Regions from separate parts of the Ferdinandcohnia sp. FSL W7-1320 genome, predicted to be linked through region 1. Evidence: riboswitches for the same ligand, from Rfam matches in the RefSeq annotation. Region 1 holds a riboswitch; each other region holds the start of a gene.
What was found. Region 1 has a riboswitch for thiamine pyrophosphate ahead of thiM (hydroxyethylthiazole kinase). Riboswitches for the same ligand answer to the same signal wherever they lie in the genome.
Positions count from the first base shown of each region.

Region 2: linked by a shared signal. The riboswitch ahead of NST91_RS14515 (3-oxoacyl-ACP reductase) and the one ahead of thiM (hydroxyethylthiazole kinase) in region 1 are both predicted to bind thiamine pyrophosphate.
Region 3: linked by a shared signal. The riboswitch ahead of NST91_RS13535 (thiamine phosphate synthase) and the one ahead of thiM (hydroxyethylthiazole kinase) in region 1 are both predicted to bind thiamine pyrophosphate.
Region 4: linked by a shared signal. The riboswitch ahead of tenA (thiaminase II) and the one ahead of thiM (hydroxyethylthiazole kinase) in region 1 are both predicted to bind thiamine pyrophosphate.

Region 1 is NZ_JBBPAM010000001.1:3,557,413-3,562,145, reverse strand. It holds gene NST91_RS17620 (HAAS signaling domain-containing protein) at 76-1,077, opposite strand; gene NST91_RS17615 (helix-turn-helix transcriptional regulator) at 1,064-1,411, opposite strand; gene NST91_RS17610 (YetF domain-containing protein) at 1,580-2,278, shown strand; TPP riboswitch at 2,349-2,458, shown strand; gene thiM (hydroxyethylthiazole kinase) at 2,519-3,343, shown strand; gene thiE (thiamine phosphate synthase) at 3,330-3,977, shown strand; gene thiD (bifunctional hydroxymethylpyrimidine kinase/phosphomethylpyrimidine kinase) at 3,977-4,733, shown strand, end outside.
Region 2 is NZ_JBBPAM010000001.1:2,910,950-2,915,682, reverse strand. It holds gene NST91_RS14525 (Na+/H+ antiporter NhaC family protein) at 1-687, shown strand, start outside; gene thiW (energy coupling factor transporter S component ThiW) at 1,479-1,982, opposite strand; gene NST91_RS14515 (3-oxoacyl-ACP reductase) at 2,004-2,765, opposite strand; TPP riboswitch at 2,856-2,962, opposite strand; gene NST91_RS14510 (hypothetical protein) at 3,098-3,496, shown strand; gene NST91_RS14505 (DNA alkylation repair protein) at 3,517-4,179, opposite strand; gene NST91_RS14500 (hypothetical protein) at 4,305-4,436, opposite strand.
Region 3 is NZ_JBBPAM010000001.1:2,699,899-2,704,631, reverse strand. It holds gene NST91_RS13540 (IS110 family RNA-guided transposase) at 1-676, shown strand, start outside; TPP riboswitch at 1,272-1,382, shown strand; gene NST91_RS13535 (thiamine phosphate synthase) at 1,501-2,103, shown strand; gene thiO (glycine oxidase ThiO) at 2,093-3,205, shown strand; gene thiS (sulfur carrier protein ThiS) at 3,218-3,421, shown strand; gene NST91_RS13520 (thiazole synthase) at 3,424-4,191, shown strand; gene NST91_RS13515 (hypothetical protein) at 4,299-4,724, opposite strand.
Region 4 is NZ_JBBPAM010000001.1:4,051,241-4,055,973, forward strand. It holds gene NST91_RS19875 (ABC transporter ATP-binding protein) at 1-581, opposite strand, end outside; gene NST91_RS19880 (ECF transporter S component) at 595-1,179, opposite strand; gene tenA (thiaminase II) at 1,205-1,885, opposite strand; TPP riboswitch at 1,985-2,148, opposite strand; gene NST91_RS19890 (heavy metal-binding domain-containing protein) at 2,227-2,541, opposite strand; gene NST91_RS19895 (hypothetical protein) at 2,522-2,731, opposite strand; gene NST91_RS19900 (sigmaY antisigma factor component) at 2,728-2,931, opposite strand; gene NST91_RS19905 (YxlC family protein) at 2,918-3,277, opposite strand; gene sigY (RNA polymerase sigma factor SigY) at 3,231-3,791, opposite strand.

The DNA of each region.
Region 1 (4,733 bases):
ATATCTATTACTCATCTATATGCATTCGAGAAAAAGATTAGGACAACTAATCCCACGGGAGTTGGTAAAAGTCTGTTATCGGATACGATCCTTTCGAAAACCATCATATATACTAATTGCCGCAGATACTAAGAGAATAGTAATTACACCAATAATAAACCTAGAGTTAAAGTGATCTGGGTTCATGGTGAAAAGGTCTTCGGATATATAGGTGATAAAGGCCTGGTTCATGATATTCGGATGTATGAATATCACGATGAATACAATGGCTCCGATTAGTTCGACAGCAGCATTAGAGAAGGCCAAGCCTTTCGTCCATTGTCCCTTAATTAATTTATATAAAGCAAGTGAAATTTCTGTAACAATCACAATAAGAACGATTGGCCAGAACTGTAACAAAACGTCTTGATTTAAGGCTGGAATTACAAATTCAAGTCCATCTTTCCCGCCTTCGTAGATACCTAAAAGCTGATTTGCTTTAAAATATAGAGTTGCCCAAATGGCAGTCCATAGTAAACCTCCAAAAACTTCAAACTTTGAGATCGCTTTTTTCTTTGGGATATAGGTTATACTTTTTAAATCATCTGGAGTCCATTTTTTTAGACTGGCTGTTAATGGTTGGTCATCTTTTGATTTATCCGTTCTTTCGATAATGGCAAACACAATTGTCAGCCAAAAGAATGTTTGTATTGATACTTCAATAATTCTCCATATGCCGAAACCGACAATTTCCAATACCATATTAATGATGGTTTCCTCACCTTGTTGCCCAAGAAAATACTCAGGGATGATTGCGATGAGTGAGATAACAGCCGCAATCGGTATAATCATTTTTAATAAAGTAACATACACATCAAAATAACGTGGTCCAATAAGGTACATGGGCCGATCAAGATAACCACTGGCCAATTTTGCCGGGCTCCCTAATTTTTCTAACGCGATTTTTACATCTTCTTCATTGTAATCATCGGGCAACATGTCCTCGATTGTCGACCGCAGTTCAAGAGCAATGTCATCTCTCACTTTTTCAGGAAGTCGTCGCGTGACTTCCTGAATGTAAATTTCAATCAGATTCATAATCTTCCTCTCCCTCTAATAATTTATATAGCTCTTTCGAATTTTGAATCCATTCCTTTTTTAATTGTAAAAAGATTTCGAGACCGTATTCACTCAAAACATAGTACTTTCTGGGCCTACTCTCCGTTGTGTCCCAATTGCTTGTCACTAGTTCCTGTTTTTCCAGCCGACGAAGCAGTGGATATAACGTACTTTGCTCAATGTTGATACCTGACCCCTCTAATAACTGGACTAGGGAATAGCCATATTGTGGGGTTCGTAATTGACTCAAAACCGCTAGTGTCAACGTTCCTCTTCTTAGTTCAGTTATTAATGAGTTAAATAAATCACTCATTTACCCACCTCATTTTTATTACTATATGACATACAGTATTTGATTTATACTATGTATCGTACACTATTGTTGCGAAGAAAACAATTCTTTTTTTAAAATTGGGTGAATTAATTAAATCGCTTTATTAGGGATAAAATAAATCTCAACAAACTAAAAAGGAGTTTTATGATGGCTGCTTCACAGCTCTTACTAAGGATCGCTATTGCTTTTGTTGTGTTATTTGTACTTGCAAGAATAATGGGAAGAAAAGAAATCAGTCAAATGACATTTTTTAATTTTGTTTCTGCCATTGCTATAGGCTCTATTGCCGCAAATTTTGCAATGAATTCAAATGTAAGTATAGTAAATGGGGTACTAGCGTTAATAGGCTGGACTGTTTTTACATTAGCGATTGCTTTTATTGATATAAAGTCGAAAAAAGCAAGGAAAGTAACAACAGGGGAACCGATCATTGTGATAAAAGAAGGAAAGGTTATGGAGAATTCACTTCGTTCAACACGACTAGATATGGATACCCTTAATTCAATATTAAGACAAAAAGGGTACTTTTCTATTAAAGATGTACAGTATGCCATCTTTGAAACTAGTGGCCAACTTTCGGTGATGCCATACGAACATAAAATGCCTTACACAAAAGAGGATGCCAGTGTTAAGAGTAATCCCTATATATATCCAACCTCGACCGAGGTCATCTCAGACGGTGTAATTAATAACATGAATCTTTCTAGATTAAATTTAGATACAAACTGGCTAAACCAACAATTAAAAAATGCTGGGGTGACGGATGCATCTGAGGTCTTTTATGCAGAGGTACAAAAAGATGGGACACTATACATTGACAACATAGACGACAATATGATGCATTAAGCCTCCGGAAAAATGTATAGGACTTAAAAAGAATGACAGCACAGATTCGTATGCTATAATAGAATCAAATTGAATAGTGCAGGGGAGCTCACACTTGTGGGCTGAGAGTAAGCAAAATGTAGCTTTGACCCTTTACCTGATTTGGATAATGCCAACGTAGGGAATGTGTGTAAGTATGACGATTCATGCGGTATATCTGTTTCAGGTATACCGCATTTTTTATTTGAATGGAGGATTACCATGTTTGAGCAAATCTTAAAAAACGTTAGGCAAAAAACACCGCTCGTCCATAATATTACAAACTATGTGACGGTTAATGATGTTGCAAATATCGTCCTTGCTTGTGGAGGTTCACCGATTATGGCGGACGATCCAAAAGAAGTGGTGGATATTACAAGTATTTGCAATGCGCTTGTGATTAATATCGGTACATTAAATGAGAGAACGATAGAATCTATGATTTTAGCAGGGAAGGCAGCAAACAAACTAGGACATCCTGTTGTTTTGGATCCAGTTGGAGCAGGGGCGTCCAGCCTAAGAACTAATACTGTTTATCAGCTTTTAGATGAGATACGATTTGCTGTTATCAGAGGGAACCTATCAGAAATAAAAACGGTGCATGCAGGCAGTGGAAATACCAAAGGTGTGGACGCAGCTGCAGAAGACGTCATCAATGAAGGTAATCTCGAAGAAATGATTCAGTTTGCTAAACAGGTAAGTAAACAAACAGGTGCAGTCATTGTAATCACAGGTGCTATAGATATCGTTGCGAACACGTACGAAGCATTTGCAATCAGAAATGGCCATCCGTTGATGTCGAAAATTACAGGGACAGGCTGTATGCTTACTTCTGTTGTAGCTGCTTATTGTGGAGCGAATCCTAGTGAAATTTTAAAGAGTACAGCCGCAGCAGTGAGCGCAATGGGATATTGCGGTGAATTAGCTCATCAAAAAGTAGAAGAAATGGATGCAGGAACTTCATCATTCCGTATGTACTTGATTGATGTGATGAGTAAACTAAATTTTTTGCAATTGCAAGGTGGTATGAACATTGAAAATCGATAAAAAATTTATGCAACTATATGCAGTAACAGACCGTGCCTGGACAGGCAGCCAAACCTTAGTGGAACAAGTCGAAGCAGCGTTAAAAGGTGGTATTACATTCCTTCAACTAAGAGAAAAGAATCTTGGGTATGATGATTTTTTACAAGAAGCTATTGAACTTAAAATGTTAACGGCTTTTTATGATATTCCTTTTGTTATTAACGATAATGTTGAAATTGCGCTAGCTTGTGATGCAGATGGTGTGCATGTTGGTCAAGAGGATATGCGGGTTGAAAAAGTACGTGAAATGATTGGCACGGATAAAATTCTAGGCGTGTCGGCTCAAAATGTAGAACAAGCTATTGCTGCTGAGAAAGCTGGTGCAGATTATCTTGGTATTGGTTCGGTATTCCCAACAGGTACAAAAAAAGACGCGAAACCAATGACATTCGAAACCGTGCAAGAAATTTGTAAGAGTGTTTCGATTCCCATCGTTGCAATTGGTGGGATTAATAAAACAAATATTTTAGAGTTAGTTGGAAGTGGGGTAGACGGTGTTGCGGTTGTATCGGCAATCTTTGCACAGTCCGATATCACAGCCGCTACAAAGGAGTTAAATAAGCTTTCAGCAACGATGGTAGGGAGTGGAAAATAATGAAAAAGGTATTGACGATTGCAGGATCTGATTGTAGTGGAGGAGCTGGAATTCAGGCAGATATTAAAACAATTACAGCCCATAATATGTATGCAATGAGTGCAATCACAGCTCTTACTGCTCAAAATACAACTGGCGTATACGGGGTTCTCGATTCGACTCCTGAATTTGTCGGGCAACAGCTGGATTGCATCATGACTGATATTTTTCCTGATAGTGTAAAAATCGGCATGGTGTCATCTCCTGAAATCATCCATAAAATCGTGGAAAAACTAGAAGAATATAAGCCTTCAAATATAGTAGTGGATCCAGTCATGATATCAACTAGTGGGAGTAGACTTTTGAGTGAATCGGCAATGGACGCCTTGATTAGTCAATTAATTCCGCTTGCTACTATTATTACACCCAATATTCATGAGGCTGAGGCGCTTGGTGGGATGGAGATTACCACGAAGGAAGACATGCAAGTGGCTGCCCAAAAATTGTACGAAACCTATAAAGGGGCCATTTTGATTAAAGGTGGACATCTTGAAGATACTGCGGATGACCTATTATATAATAATGGCGAGTTCACATGGTTCCCTGGAGAACGGATCAGTAACCCGAACACGCATGGCACAGGTTGTACACTCTCATCAGCCATTGCTTGTAATTTAGCAAAAGGCCATGATATTAAAACGAGTATAAAAGAAGCAAAACAATATATTACGGGAGCAATTGAAGCGGGACTAGACCTTGGAAAAGGCAGTGGACCAT
Region 2 (4,733 bases), 650 kb from region 1:
CTTGTAAAGGCACAACCTTGGCATTTAATTGTCCCAGTGTTTTTACTTCTAGGATTGTCTCTCTATCTGCTATGGGAAAACGGTAGATCACTTGGTGCTCAATCGGTCTTTGAGGCTTTTTCAATGGCCGATGCAACCTTTGTCATGCTGCTTGCTGTATTTATCACACTAATTTTCACTTTTGTGTTTTATGTAATCCGAAAGCAGAAATTACATGAAATAATGTATCATTTTTACGATGGTGGAAACCAAATGATGCAGGCGATTACCCTTCTCATTCTTATATGGGCTCTTACCTTATCGGCTGAGGAACTAGGATTTTCTGAATTTATTAGTTCCACTTTAGGCTCATTTTTACCAGGGTTTTTAACACCTGCGACGATTTTTCTAATTGGGTCAGTTGTTGGGTACTTTATTGGTTCCTCTTGGGGAACATGGGGGTTATTTATGCCGCTTGGAATTGCTTTGGCCCTTTCGACTGGTGCCTCCATCCCACTAACCGTCGGAGCTGTTTTTGCGAGCGGAGCATTTGGAGCTTTGACTTCACCACTTGGTGACACAACGATAACCACGGCCTCAATACTAGATTTAGAACTAGTGGATTATGCACAATATAAATTAAAGGTTTCAGCAATAGGAGGAGTAATTGCCATTGTGTTATATATCATTGGTGGTTTGATATTTTAAAAAAGATTAAATTAACATGCAGATAGTTCGGTTATTGTGGTGGAGAAACATTCGTTTTGGAAATCAATTCTACCTTATTTTGGAATTTACGCATGATTTAAATTGGTAAACTAAATAAAAGCATACGCATTTCAACTCTACGTATGCTTTTATCACTTTTTCGCTTAAAAATAATACACGAATGGATATTTCTTACATTTTTAATCATAATTGAAATCAATTCTACCTTTTTTTGGAATTTACGCATGACTTTATATTGCTAAACTATCTAAAAGCATACGCATTTCAATTTTACGTATGCTTTTATCGCTTTTTCGCTTAAAAAATGATACACAAATGGATATTTATTACAGTCTTAATCTTAATTGAGATCGAATCTACCTTATTTTGGAATTTACGTATGACTTTATATTGCTAAATTATATAAAAGCATACGCATTTCAATTTTACGTATGCTTTTATCGCTTTTTCGCTTAAAAAATGATACACAAATGGATATTTATTACAGTCTTAATCTTAATTGAAATCAACTCTACCTTATTTTGGAATTTACGTATGACTTTATATTGCTAAATTATATAAAAGCATACGCATTTCAACTTTACGCATGCTTTTATCACTTTTTCGCTTAAAAACAATACACAAATGGAAATCTACTACATTTTTAATCTAAATTGAAATTTCTACCTTTTTTGTTAGTTATTTACTTGTAATTCATTCGTATGCATGTAATGGTTTTTTTCTACGTAGTCTGAACTACAACACATACAAGTTTAGTCTCCTCAAGTTTCTTAGAAGTTTCGTTCTAGATATTTATTGAACGCGGGGTTTTTTAATACGATTCCAACAATGATAAATCCAAAAATAGATCCCACAATGGAGCTGAAAATAAACGATGGTATGAAGCCAAAAATGGCTGCATCCTGTCCAAGAATAAGCGTGGCAATTGGATAACAAGCAATTGCCCCTAAGATCCCTGTTCCAATAATTTCACCTGTCATTGCCATTGACGCTTTCTTAGTTTTTGTATAAAGGATTGCTGCTAAAAAAGCTCCTATCATACTTCCTGGAAAGGCAAATAAAGAGCCAGTCCCAAGCATGTTTCGAAGTAAAGATACAGAAAAAGCTTGAAGCACGGCGTATGCTGGACCTAAGATAACCGCCGACAAGACATTAATAAAATGCTGCATAGGAAATACTTTTGTGAAACCTATTGGAATTGCAAATAAATGACTTGTAACTGTTCCGATAGCGACAAGCATTGCTGTGAGTGTCATTTTTAGTGTTTTACTCAAGATGAATCCCCCATTACCGATTTAATTCATTACCAAACCGCCGTCAACAATAAGGTTTTGACCCGTTACCCCTTTACTCCAAGGTGATGCAAAGAAAAGAACTGCGTTTGCTACATCTTCCGGTGTTGTTACTTTTTGTAGTGGCGTAGATTCCTTTATCAATTGGAAAACCTCTTCAGACGTTGCCGAACTTGCATCCGTTGTTTGAAGTAATCCCCCAGAAATCATATTTACGTTTATTCCATATGGACCAAGGTCTTTTGCCATGTTCCGAGTGAATCCTAAAAGAGCTGCTTTGCTAGTGTTGTAATCATGGTAAGCAACAACAGGATTTTGAAAGAGATTCGTGCCAATTGTTACAATACGTCCAAAGCCAAGCTCTTTCATGTCTGGAAGTGCTGCTTGTGTTGTATGTAAAGCTCCTTTTATTGCTCCTTCGAGCTGTGCGTGAAAATCCTCCCAAGAAATAGTTTCGGCGTTCTTTCTTGCGACTGGGTCAAAACGAAAATTGATTAAGGCATTATTTACAACGGTTGTTATAGGTTGATCAAAATATTTTTTCGCTTCAACAAATAGATTCTGTACTTGTTCACGATTTCTCACATCAGCTTGAATGGAGATCGCATTTTCACCGATTTCTTCTTGTAGAGAACGAGCTTTTGCTTCACTATGAAAATAGTTGATTACTACCTTTGCCCCTTCATTCGATAAAGCTTTTACGATTTCCTTTCCTAATCCTCGTGCACCACCGGTAACGAGAATAACCTGATTTTGTAGTTTCATTCTAGTAGCCTCCTCAAATAGAAAATAAGAAAAACGCAAAAAACCAGTTCCACATAAATGGACCTGGTTTAAGGTATCAAGAAAAAATGGACATTTTCCACTCTACTTTCCTCCGCCGGTATAATCCGGATCAGGTCCAAAGGGTTAAAAAACGCACGCTTTTCTCTCAGCCCAATCGGGCACCCCTAGTAGTTACGAATATTCTTTCTATAAGGATAGTATGTACTTGCAAAAATGTAAAGGTATTTGATGAATTCAAGATTCTAAGATTCATTATATGGTATAATATGGATAACAGTCTGAATATTCAATTTATAGAAAGGAGTGCTGGGATGTTATTTTATTTAATGATCGCTCTATTTGCAGTAGGAATTGGAGCGATTGGTTGCGGTATTTTTATGTTTTTTGTAAAAATGGAAAAGAAAAAGGCGTTTATTATAAGTTTAATAGGATTATTCATTATTATAGTGACCATGGGTTCTGGTAATCTTCGCCCCTCCTATGAGAAAGAAACCTCCATAATCGTTCAGGAAGTTTCCGTATCGGCCAAAAAAAATGGTGATGGAAAATACAGTTGTAATGTAAGTGATCCATACAGCGTGTATCAGTTTTATAGCGAAGATAAAAAAGAGGTCGAGGATTTTTGCGCTCAATTTAGCAAAGGTGAAACATATGAAATCACATTCCAGTTTAAATCTGGTAAATATACCATTTTAGGAGTAATTAAGTAAAGGCCGGGAGATTCCTGGCCTTAAATATATTTACTACCTTCTCTAACACTTAGCTTTTGCAATGGTGTTTCATTTATAAATTGACGGACTGAATCTGGGTTTGTCTTTGAGTATTCGCGCAAAGCCCAGCCAATTGCTTTTTGGATGAAAAATTCTTTACTTGTTGCATTGGCTTTTATGTATTTGTACAGGATGTTTTCATTTGTTTCTTCCTTATATTTTAACTGGAAAAGAATTGATGAACGTGTAAGCCATAAATGCTCACCAAATGCCCAGCCTTCAATTGTTTCCTCTATCATACTAGGTGTTACTTTAGCAATATTTCCAACTATATGTGGTGAAAGAACATCGACAGTATCCCACCAAGATTTTGTAGTAATGAGCTCTTCGATAAAAGTTAAATGGCTACTATTGACTTTTTTTATAGATCTAACTAAATAATCCTGTGCAGCATATTGGTATTCCCGTTCATCCTTTTTCCACAACTGTGTAACAAGTTCAAGATTTAAATCCTTTTTTAATATTCCTGTTTCATTATAAAAATTACGTGTTAATTGTCTCCTTAAAGGTGTTTTTATTCCGAGAAACGGAAAATGGTTTTTCATATATTTTTGCATCGGTAACGCATTAGCGGGATTACTATGTTCTTCGAATAATGTAACGAGATGGTTTAAATCCTCCATTGTATTGCTCCTTTAAAAGATTTGGTATCCTCATTGTACTCGATGCTCCTATTCTTACAAAATAAAAAATACTATCTTTTCTATGTAAGTATACGTACGAAAAGATAGTATTTTAAATTCGTTACTTATTGCATTTTAATAGGTGTTACGACTGCAAATAGGTTTTCTGTTGGATTGTTGAGGTTGACTTCAATTACTTTATACCCTTCACTATCCTTGTAATCATTTGTAACTTGTGTTTTAATCTCGTTGCTCATTTTCCGTACTTCCCTTCTAACATTTTTCTCACACAATAAGTAGTATATGATGAGGTAACGAAAATGTGCTTTCTTTTAAAAAAAATTTTACTTTTATATTTTGGCTGTTTTCGCAAACTTTGTTGTTTTTATATCGTTGACTTCCGCTTCAGGTGGACGCTTTCCGCGGGCGTGGCTTGAGCCTCCTCAACGAAATGTGGAGGCGGCTTGCACAGAAACGAGAAAATTGGCCACTCCGACAAAGAGGCGTAATTTGCCTCTGAAGGAGGAGTTGAAATTTCTCGAGTTTCTAGCCGC
Region 3 (4,733 bases), 860 kb from region 1:
GTTTTTATTAAGACACAATATTAAGCCTCCTACTGATGTTCGTAAATGGACCCTTAAGTATCGGGAATGGTTAAACAAGTTAGAATTTACTCGTTCTACGTCTAGAATTGTATTTCAAGAATATTACTATCAACTTCAAGAGATCGAACAACGGATAAAACGGTTAGAGAAAGAAATAGATATCCAAGCAACCGAAGGTTTACACGCTCCTGTAATTCAAGCACTTCAATCGCTTAGAGGTGTGGCAACTATTACAGCCACAAGTTTAGTGGCAGAGATTGGGTCCTTTAAAAGATTTACCTCGGCTAAACAATTCATGTCATATGTAGGTCTTATCCCAAGCGAATATTCTAGTGGTGAGAGTCGAAGACAAGGTAAGATTACGAAAACAGGGAATAAACACGTTCGCCGTCTTCTGATAGAAGCAGCCTGGAGTTATCGATATCAACCTGCAGTAAAAGGAGAATTAAAAAGAAGACAAGAAGGTCAGTCGGCCGTTGTTCAAGCTATATCATGGAAAGCTCAAAATCGTCTTCATAAAAAGTATTTCCGATTATTATCAAGGGGTAAAGAAAGTGGGAAAGTCGTAACGGCAGTGGCAAGAGAACTAGCTGGGTTTATCTGGGCAGTCACGCAGGAAATAGAAACAAACTCTAGAGTTTTAATTGAATCTTAATCTATTATAAAAATTCGTTTATAAAAAACTGCAGTTAAATTATGTGATTTTAAGAGTAGGGCTCGAAGGCAAAGTATAACACCGGAAAGGATAATCCACGTGGTCCCTTTGTGCTATGTCTAAATAGGCTAACGCACGTGACGAGTTGGTGGTAGATCCTTTATACGGAAAGATAAAATGTGAGAATCCACGAATATCAGAGTGCTTACCGAAGCTTAGACTTTTGCCTTCGTGCCGTGTTCTTAACTTCTGAATAAAGGAGGAATTTAATTCTCAGCTTAAAAAAGTGTCTCAATCTATGGATTACCAGTCAAGGAGAGCACTTGACAGGCAATCCATAGATTGAGGAGTAGTCAGTAAGCTGAGAAGGGAAATCCCTAGACATAAAATGTCTCAAACATTTATAAAAAAGAAAAGAAGCCAAAAATGCTTCTCTTCTTAAGTGCGCCAAAAAACGGCAATTATAATTAGGGATTCGAGGGGAACTTGACAGTTTCGTTCATATCAGGGACCTGTCCCTCTGACCCCTTGGAAACTTATGCCTTTTCAATTGGACGGAATTGTGGTAATTTTAGGTTATAAGTTAATAGTTTTGTATTTTCACTAGGGGAACTCTTGATAAGAGCTGAGAAAAAAGTAGTTTACTTTGAAACCCTCATTACCTGAACAGGCTTGTACCTGCGTAGGGATGTGGTTAAGGCAATCGTTTTTTATGTGTATACATAACAACCACTTTCCTACTTTGGAGAGTGGTTTTTTGTTGTGCTTTAGCCGTTATATTCCTTTTTTACGCTGCAAGTTGTTAGACGAAAAGGAGTAGTTCAATGAAATTAATTGCTGTGACCGATGATCGACAATCTGTAAAAGCTGTTGCTGAAAAAATTATTGCGATTAAAGATGTAATTGATTTCGTGCAGATTCGAGAGAAATCAAAATCTGTTCTAGAAATAGTGTCCTTAATCGAATATTTACTTAACAACGGTATGAAGAAAGAGAAAATCATCATCAATGACCGCCTAGATGTTGCACTATGTATGGATATACCTACTGTCCATTTACCTGAACATGGCCTCCCTGTAAAGATGGTGAAAAAATGTTACCCGCAAATAAAAGTGGGTTGCAGTGTTCATTCCTTTGAAAAAGCAAAAGAAGTGGAGACAGATGGAGCCGATTACATCCTATATGGCCATTGCTTTGAAACCAATAGCAAACAAGGTCTAGCCCCAAACGGCGTTGAGCCTATATTACAAATGAAAAAAGAACTAAGCATCCCTGTTTATGCAATTGGTGGCATTACGTTAGAAACATTACCATCAATCCAAGCAGTTGGGCCGGATGGTGTGGCAATCATGTCCAGTATTTTTGCGACAGATGAACCTTATTCCATCACAAAAACATTCAGTGAGGCGATTCACCATGAAAAATAGGTACGAAGTAGTTGTAATTGGTGGTGGAATTATTGGTTGCTCCATTGCTTATTATTTAGCCACTGCACAAATGGATGTTGCTCTATTTGATGGAGGACAAATTGGTGCGAAAACAACCAAGGCTGCTGCTGGCATGCTAGGTGCTCATTCAGAAAGTGATGGTGATTTCTCCCTCTTCTTCCCTTTTGCAAGGTCGAGTCAATTTGAGTACATACGATTAAAAGATGAACTTTTTGATTTAAGTGGGATTGATATTGGATATCGAAATGGCGGTATTATAAAGCTAGCACTCACTGAAAATGAAATGCAAGACCTCCATTCACTTTTAAAGCAACCTACTGTAAAAGAGTTGAGCCGGCAAGAAGTCCAATGTATGGAACCCGGGATTAGCAATGACGTTTTAGGAGCTGCCTATATCAAAGATGATGTGAACGTCATTCCGACTAGTACCTGTGAGGCTTTTGCAAAAAGCGCCCAAGTACTTGGTGCTTCTATTTTTGATAGCTGCCACGTCTATGGAGTCGAAAAACATGGAAACAACTACAATATGAAGACTGCAAAAGGCAATGTCCAAGCAAAGTACATCGTAATTGCAACTGGTGTCTATAGTAATCACCTTTTTCAGAATCTAGGAATCTCTGAACAACTGTCATCTGTAAAAGGAGAAAGTATCATTGTTCAGCACGAGAAGCCTCTTTTACAACACACGTTGTTTCATGACAAATCTTATATCGTGCCAAGAAATAACGGGAAACTCGTGATCGGGGCAACGATGATTCCAGATGACTGGAGTGAATCGATCAACCTTGATAGTGTTGAGAGTTTAATTAATAAAGCGAAAATGATGCTCCCCTCCTCTGCTAACTGGAAGATTGAAGGGTTTACATCTGGTTTGAGACCTACCACATTTGATGGGCATCCATTTATCGGCAGACACCCTGAGGAGGAACAAATTTTGATTGCCTGTGGCCATTTTCGAAATGGGATTCTCCTTGCCCCCGCAACTGGGAAAATGATACGTGACCTAATTTTAAATAAAGAGGTAAAACAGGAATGGATCGATGCTTTTCGTATTGATCGAAGACAAAAAACGTTGATTTAGGGAGGTGAGAACATGAAGATTAGACTTAACGGAGAGCAGGTTGAACTTCCTGAAGAAGTAAATTCAGTGGATAAGCTTTTGACTCATTATAACTTGGAAAATCGGATCGCGATTGTAGAGATTAATGAGGATATTATTCAAAAAGATGACTATAAAGCGATGAGACTTAAAAATGGCGATATTATTGAAATCGTCCAATTTGTAGGAGGAGGATAATCATGTTAACAATAGCAAATCGTACATTCCATTCTAGACTTTTATTAGGAACAGGAAAATATCCATCTTTTGAAATTCAAAAGCAAGCTGTTGAGGTTTCAGATGCTGAAATTTTAACGTTTGCTGTGAGAAGAATGAACATTTTTGAAGAAAGTCAGCCCAATTTTTTAGAGCAATTGGACTTAACGAAATATACACTTCTTCCAAATACAGCAGGAGCTAAAACTGCTGAGGAAGCGGTTCGAATAGCGAAACTAGCTAAAGCATCTGGATTGTGTGACATGATTAAGGTTGAGGTTATAGGAGATGACAGGTCCCTTTTACCAGACCCAATCGAAACGTTGAAGGCATCGGAAATGCTTCTCAATGAAGGTTTCATTGTGTTGCCGTATACGTCAGATGATGTAGTGCTAGCTAAGCGATTAGAGGATCTCGGTGTACATGCGATTATGCCGGGGGCAAGTCCAATTGGTTCAGGTAAAGGAATTATTAACCCGTTAAATCTAAAATTTATTATTGAGCAATCTCAAGTTCCGGTCATTATTGATGCGGGAATTGGTTCACCAAAGGATGTTGCTCATGCAATGGAACTTGGAGGAGATGGTGTTCTGTTAAATACGGCTGTTTCAGGTGCAAAGGATCCAGTAAAAATGGCACTCGCTGTCAAACTTGCGTTAGAAGCAGGAAGACTAGGCTATGAGGCCGGACGCATTGAGGAAAAAGATTACGCAGTAGCGAGTAGCCCTTTAACAGGGTTGGTAGGATCTTAACAATTACTGAAAACCAATGGCCTGACCCCATAAGCATGCTTAAAGGCAGGCCATTGGAATATCCACGTTCATGAATATTGTTGCAACTCCAATAGAAATGTTCTTGTTTAGCGATTATTTGACCCTAGTCCAGTTCCGTCTCGACAACCATCATATCCAGTAGTACCTGCACCAGGACCTCCATTAACACCAGCGCCTGTTCCAGCACCACTGCCTGCTGTTCCAGTTCCCATCGCACCAGCACCACCGGTACCAGTAGTTCCTGTCCCAATACTAGTAGTACCAGTACCACTTTGACCATAATAGAGGTCATCATTACAATCTTGGTTACGGTCATTCATGATGTTACTACGGCCATTGTTATTGTCAAATCTGTCGTTTTGATTGAAACCATGCCCATTATCGTTTCTTTGATTCAATATTTTGACATCCCCATTATTTTTGGTATCAAAGTTATTATCGTTACCTTGACATCCTGCAAGTCCGACAACTAATAATGCTGCACCTAAAATAGTTTTGACAGGTTTCCTCATGTATTAACC
Region 4 (4,733 bases), 490 kb from region 1:
TGCTCCAGTTTATGCTCTACGATGACCACTGTTTTATCCACCATAACATTTCTTATCACTTCCCAAATTTCCTGTGTCCCAGCTGGATCAAGCATGGATGAAGGCTCATCTAAAAATAATACGTCTGGCTCTAATGCCAATACAGATGCTATGGCTAAACGTTGTTTCATTCCTCCTGACAAGGTTTGGATGTTTGTGTGGATATCTTCCAAATCTAATCCAACTTGCTCTAAAAGACTTTTTATCCGTTCATCCATTTGATCCCTAGGAATTTGTAAATTTTCTAAGACAAATGCAAGTTCCTCATCAACATAAGGCATGCAAAACTGTGAATCAGGATCCTGAAAAACATAGCCCCATGCTTTGGGGATCTGTAACTTATCTACCTTCATTGGTAATTCTATCGAGTTTGGGATAATCCCGCTTAACACTTGAAGAATTGTTGACTTTCCACAACCTGAAGGCCCGAGAATTAATATTTTCTCCCCTTTTTTAATATGGCAAGATAAGTCCTTAAAAAGCAAGGACTTATCTCCAGGAAATGTTAAACGTAGGTATTCTACAAAGGCAATTGATTCCATATTCGATCCCCTTTTATTTTTGATCTAGTGCATCAAAATCACTGCTGGATAGTGGGCGTACAAGTTTTGTTACCCCTGTCATTTCCAAGGCACTAACTAGGTAATAAGCAAAAACACCAGCAAACAAGATGGAACCTACGAATCTAGCAACTAGGAACAAAATGAGATTCCAGGTAGCTAAGTCACCTATTTCTCCATACGCAAAATCCATTATTACTGACCCTAGACAAGAAGCTATTGCTGCCAAGACGACCACAGCAAGATTATATTTTCTATATCGAAAGAGCATAAACACTGCTTCAGCAAACAGCCCCTGTACAACACCGTACAGCAGAACGGTTAGGCCCCATGGAGACCCTAAAATAAATTCACCTGAGGCAGCTGCAATTTCTGCCAGTAATGCAACACCAGGTTTACGAATCACAAGATACGCAACAGTCGCTGCAATAAACCACATTCCATAGATTAACTGATCGGCGTGCAGCCCAATCGGCTTTACAACATAATATAAAGAACCCCAAACAATATAAACAATTCCAAATGCAATGGCGATTACGATCGTAACCAAAATATCAGTTAGTTTTAATCCTTTGCTCATTAATACCTCTCCTCTTCTCCTTCGTTCAGACAGATAGTTTTGATTGAACTGGCCAGTTCTCTAATTTGTACGCCATTTCCCAAAAGGAGTATTCATATTGACTACTAATCATAAAATGTTCCTTCATGCGGTCACGATCCTCTTGCGTCGCTTTTTCTGCCAATTCATTTACTCTATCGATCTGTTCTTCAACTAGTTCTTTAAACCAATCCCCACCATACGCCGCAATCCACTCCTGATAAATCGGCTCTTCTGGTTTGCAACCTTTAAGTCTTTCACCAATTTCATAATATAGCCAATAACATGGTAATAAAGCAGCAATTACATCACCCAAATGACCTGAATATGCGGCTCTATACAAGTGTGATGTATATGCATATGCTGTCGGTGCGGGTTTAAAGTTTTTTCTTTCTTCCTCCGTAATCCCAAGTCTTCCGGAAAAGCTTTTATGCAGCGCTAGTTCGGCCTCGTAAGTTCCTTGAGCGTGAATAGCAAGCCTGTTTGTTGTATGTAAGTCCTCCGCCTTTGCTGCGCCTAAAGATTGCACTTTTGCAAAATGAGTTAAGTAATAGGCATCCTGCATGACATAGTAACGGAAACATTTAATTGGTAATGTACCGTCTCCAATCCCTGTGACAAATGGATGGTCAAAGCTTGCCTCCCAAATATCGTTTGCCTCTTTACGTATTTCTTCTGAAAATAACATGTTCAATTCTCCTCCCTTTACTGTTATTTGCAAAATAAAAAACCACCTTCTTTACCAACGTAAAGAAAGTGGTTTGGATTTAGACAAATAAAAATAAAGAGACCCGTCTACCCACTTCCCTACGCTGGTATCAACCAGATCAGGTTCTAAGGGTCTCAAGGTTATGATAAAACAATCCTCAATCTCAGCCTTCCGGTAAACGATTCAAAGGTATAACACCATTAATACATTTACCTTATTTAAAGGCACCCCTAGTGGAATAATATTATTTATGCAATTTTTCTTATTTCCAATCATAACATGTTGGAAATAATTATCAAGGCTTTTTTAAGTTTTACTAGTTACTCTACATAAACTGCTGTTCCATATGCAATAATTTCAGATGCATTTTGCATAACAGCTGAGGTTTGTAATCGCATCCCGATTACTGCATTTGCTCCTTTTGCTTTTGCATCTTCCACCATTCGACCAATTGCTTTTTGGCGGGCTTCTTCTAGCATTTCAGTATAATCGGAGATCTCTCCTCCAACAATTGTTTTTAATCCAGCCATTATATCTTTACCAATATGCTTTGACTGAACTGTACCTCCTCTTGCAAATCCTTTAAGTTCTTTTACTTCTTTTCCAGGTACAAAATCAGTAGTCACGATAATCATTTTCGTCATCCTCCTCTTTCTCACGTTTTCGTTCCCATACTAATAGGGCAAATAATAGAATAATGGCAACCATGTAAAAGGCATAGAATGTTAGTGCCTTTGAAATATCAATAAACAAAAATACAATTCCTACGATTTGTCCAACAATGGCTATCATTAATACAATATATTTTGCAATATTCCTCATCATTCCCTACCTGCTTTACGTCGATAAATTTTTCTTGCAATAATAAGATAACAAAGAAGGGGCAACGGTGATTGAATTAATCCCCATATTCCCCAAAACCAATAATTATGCCCCCGCTTTCGAGCATCTAAAAACAACCAAAAGCTTTGAATAAGAAGGGCAATCACTGCCACCATAATAAGTAGAGTATCATTCGTATTCATGTACAATCACCTTTTTTCGATAACGAAAGAAGCTATATACTGGAAAGCTAATTGTTGCAATACCTTGAATCACAATAAATGCAAGAGGAAGACGGAAAAATGACGTTATTAAAGCCGTCATGATGAATAATGCAATCAAAATAAATGCGGTCAGTTCTCGTCTAAACTTCTTCTTTTGTTTTTGTTGTGCAGTTGCTACCATTTGTTCAAATACTTGTAGGTCCGGAGTGAAAACCGAGTAATGATGATCTATTTTAGTGAGTGCTTCATTTATATCTTGAATCGTTTCTGGATCCTCTTCAAGTCGTTGTTCGTTTTTTAATAGAGTTAGCTTGTTTTTCTTCATTAGGTCTCAACTCCTTTCTCACTGTATGAATTCCATTATGTATTCTTGATTTAACAGTACCGATGGCGATATGAAGCATATCAGCGATTTCTTCATATGAATATCCATAATAATGTTTGAGAACAATTGGAATCCGAATTTCATCTGAAAGCCTTCCCAGTGCATCAAGAACATCATTCCAATCCTCAGAATGGTTCTCGAATTGCCACTTCATTTTTCGTAATGCTTGCTCCTGTTGATAATTTTGTTCGCGTTTCTTTTTGCGGATAGTGTCTATGTATAAGTTCGTAGCAATTGTTATGAGCCATGAGGAGAATTTTGCTTTACCGTTATACATATTAATTTTTTCCATGCTTTTCATCATTGCCTCTTGTGCGATGTCTTCAGCAATATCAGGTTTCATTGTAACTTTTATTAAATACTTAACTAAAAAAGGATAATGTTCTTTAAAAAGCATTGCAAACGCGAGTGAGTCACCACGCTTTGCACTGCGAATTAGTTCCTTTTCATCCATGCATTGAATTCTCCCCCGAGAAAATTTGTTATTTTTTATTTTTCGCTAATAATACGTATGAAGTCATTAAAAAGTTCACTCTCAGTTAAAAAAAATTTATTATATACGTTTTCAACAGTTTAACCCATCCTATAGAAAATTACATTCCCCATTTTGACTCAAAATGGAGTTATCCTCGGATCTTGCCCAAATCATGCGAAATTAGGATTCTTGCTTGGAGATTTCCATTGGCCCTTGCCTGTATCACACCTTTATTCAGACTCATGACTGGGGATTTCCTCCGGCCTTGTCTGAATCACACCATTATTCAGACTCATCCTTGGAGATTTCCTCGGGCCATGTCTGAAATCACACCATTATTCGGACTCATACTTAGTGGTTTCCTCTGGCCTTGTCTGAATCACACCCGCATTCGGACTCATGCCTAGAGATTTCCTATAGCCTTGTCCGAATCACACCCTTATTCAGACTCATACTTAGTTGTTTCCTCCGGCCTTGTCTGAATCACACCATTATTCAGACTCATACTTGGAGATTTCCTCGGGCCATGTCTGAAATCACACCATTATTCGGACTCATCCTTAGTAGTTTCCTCTGGCCTTGTCTGAATCACACCCGCATTCGGACTCATGCTTGGAAATTTCCTTTTGCCTTGTCCGAATCACACCATTTTTCGGACTCATGCCTAGAGATTTCCTATAGACTTGTCCGAATCACACCCTTATTCAGACTCATACTAGGGGATTTTCTCTTGCCTTGTCTGAATCACACCCTTATTCAGACTCATACTAGGGGATTTTCTCTGACCTTGTCTGAATCACACCCGCATTCGGACTCATGCCTAGAGATTTCCTATAGACTTGTCCGAATCACACCCTTATTCAGACTCATACTAGGGGATTTTCTCTGACCTTGTCTGAATCACACCCGCATTCGGACTAA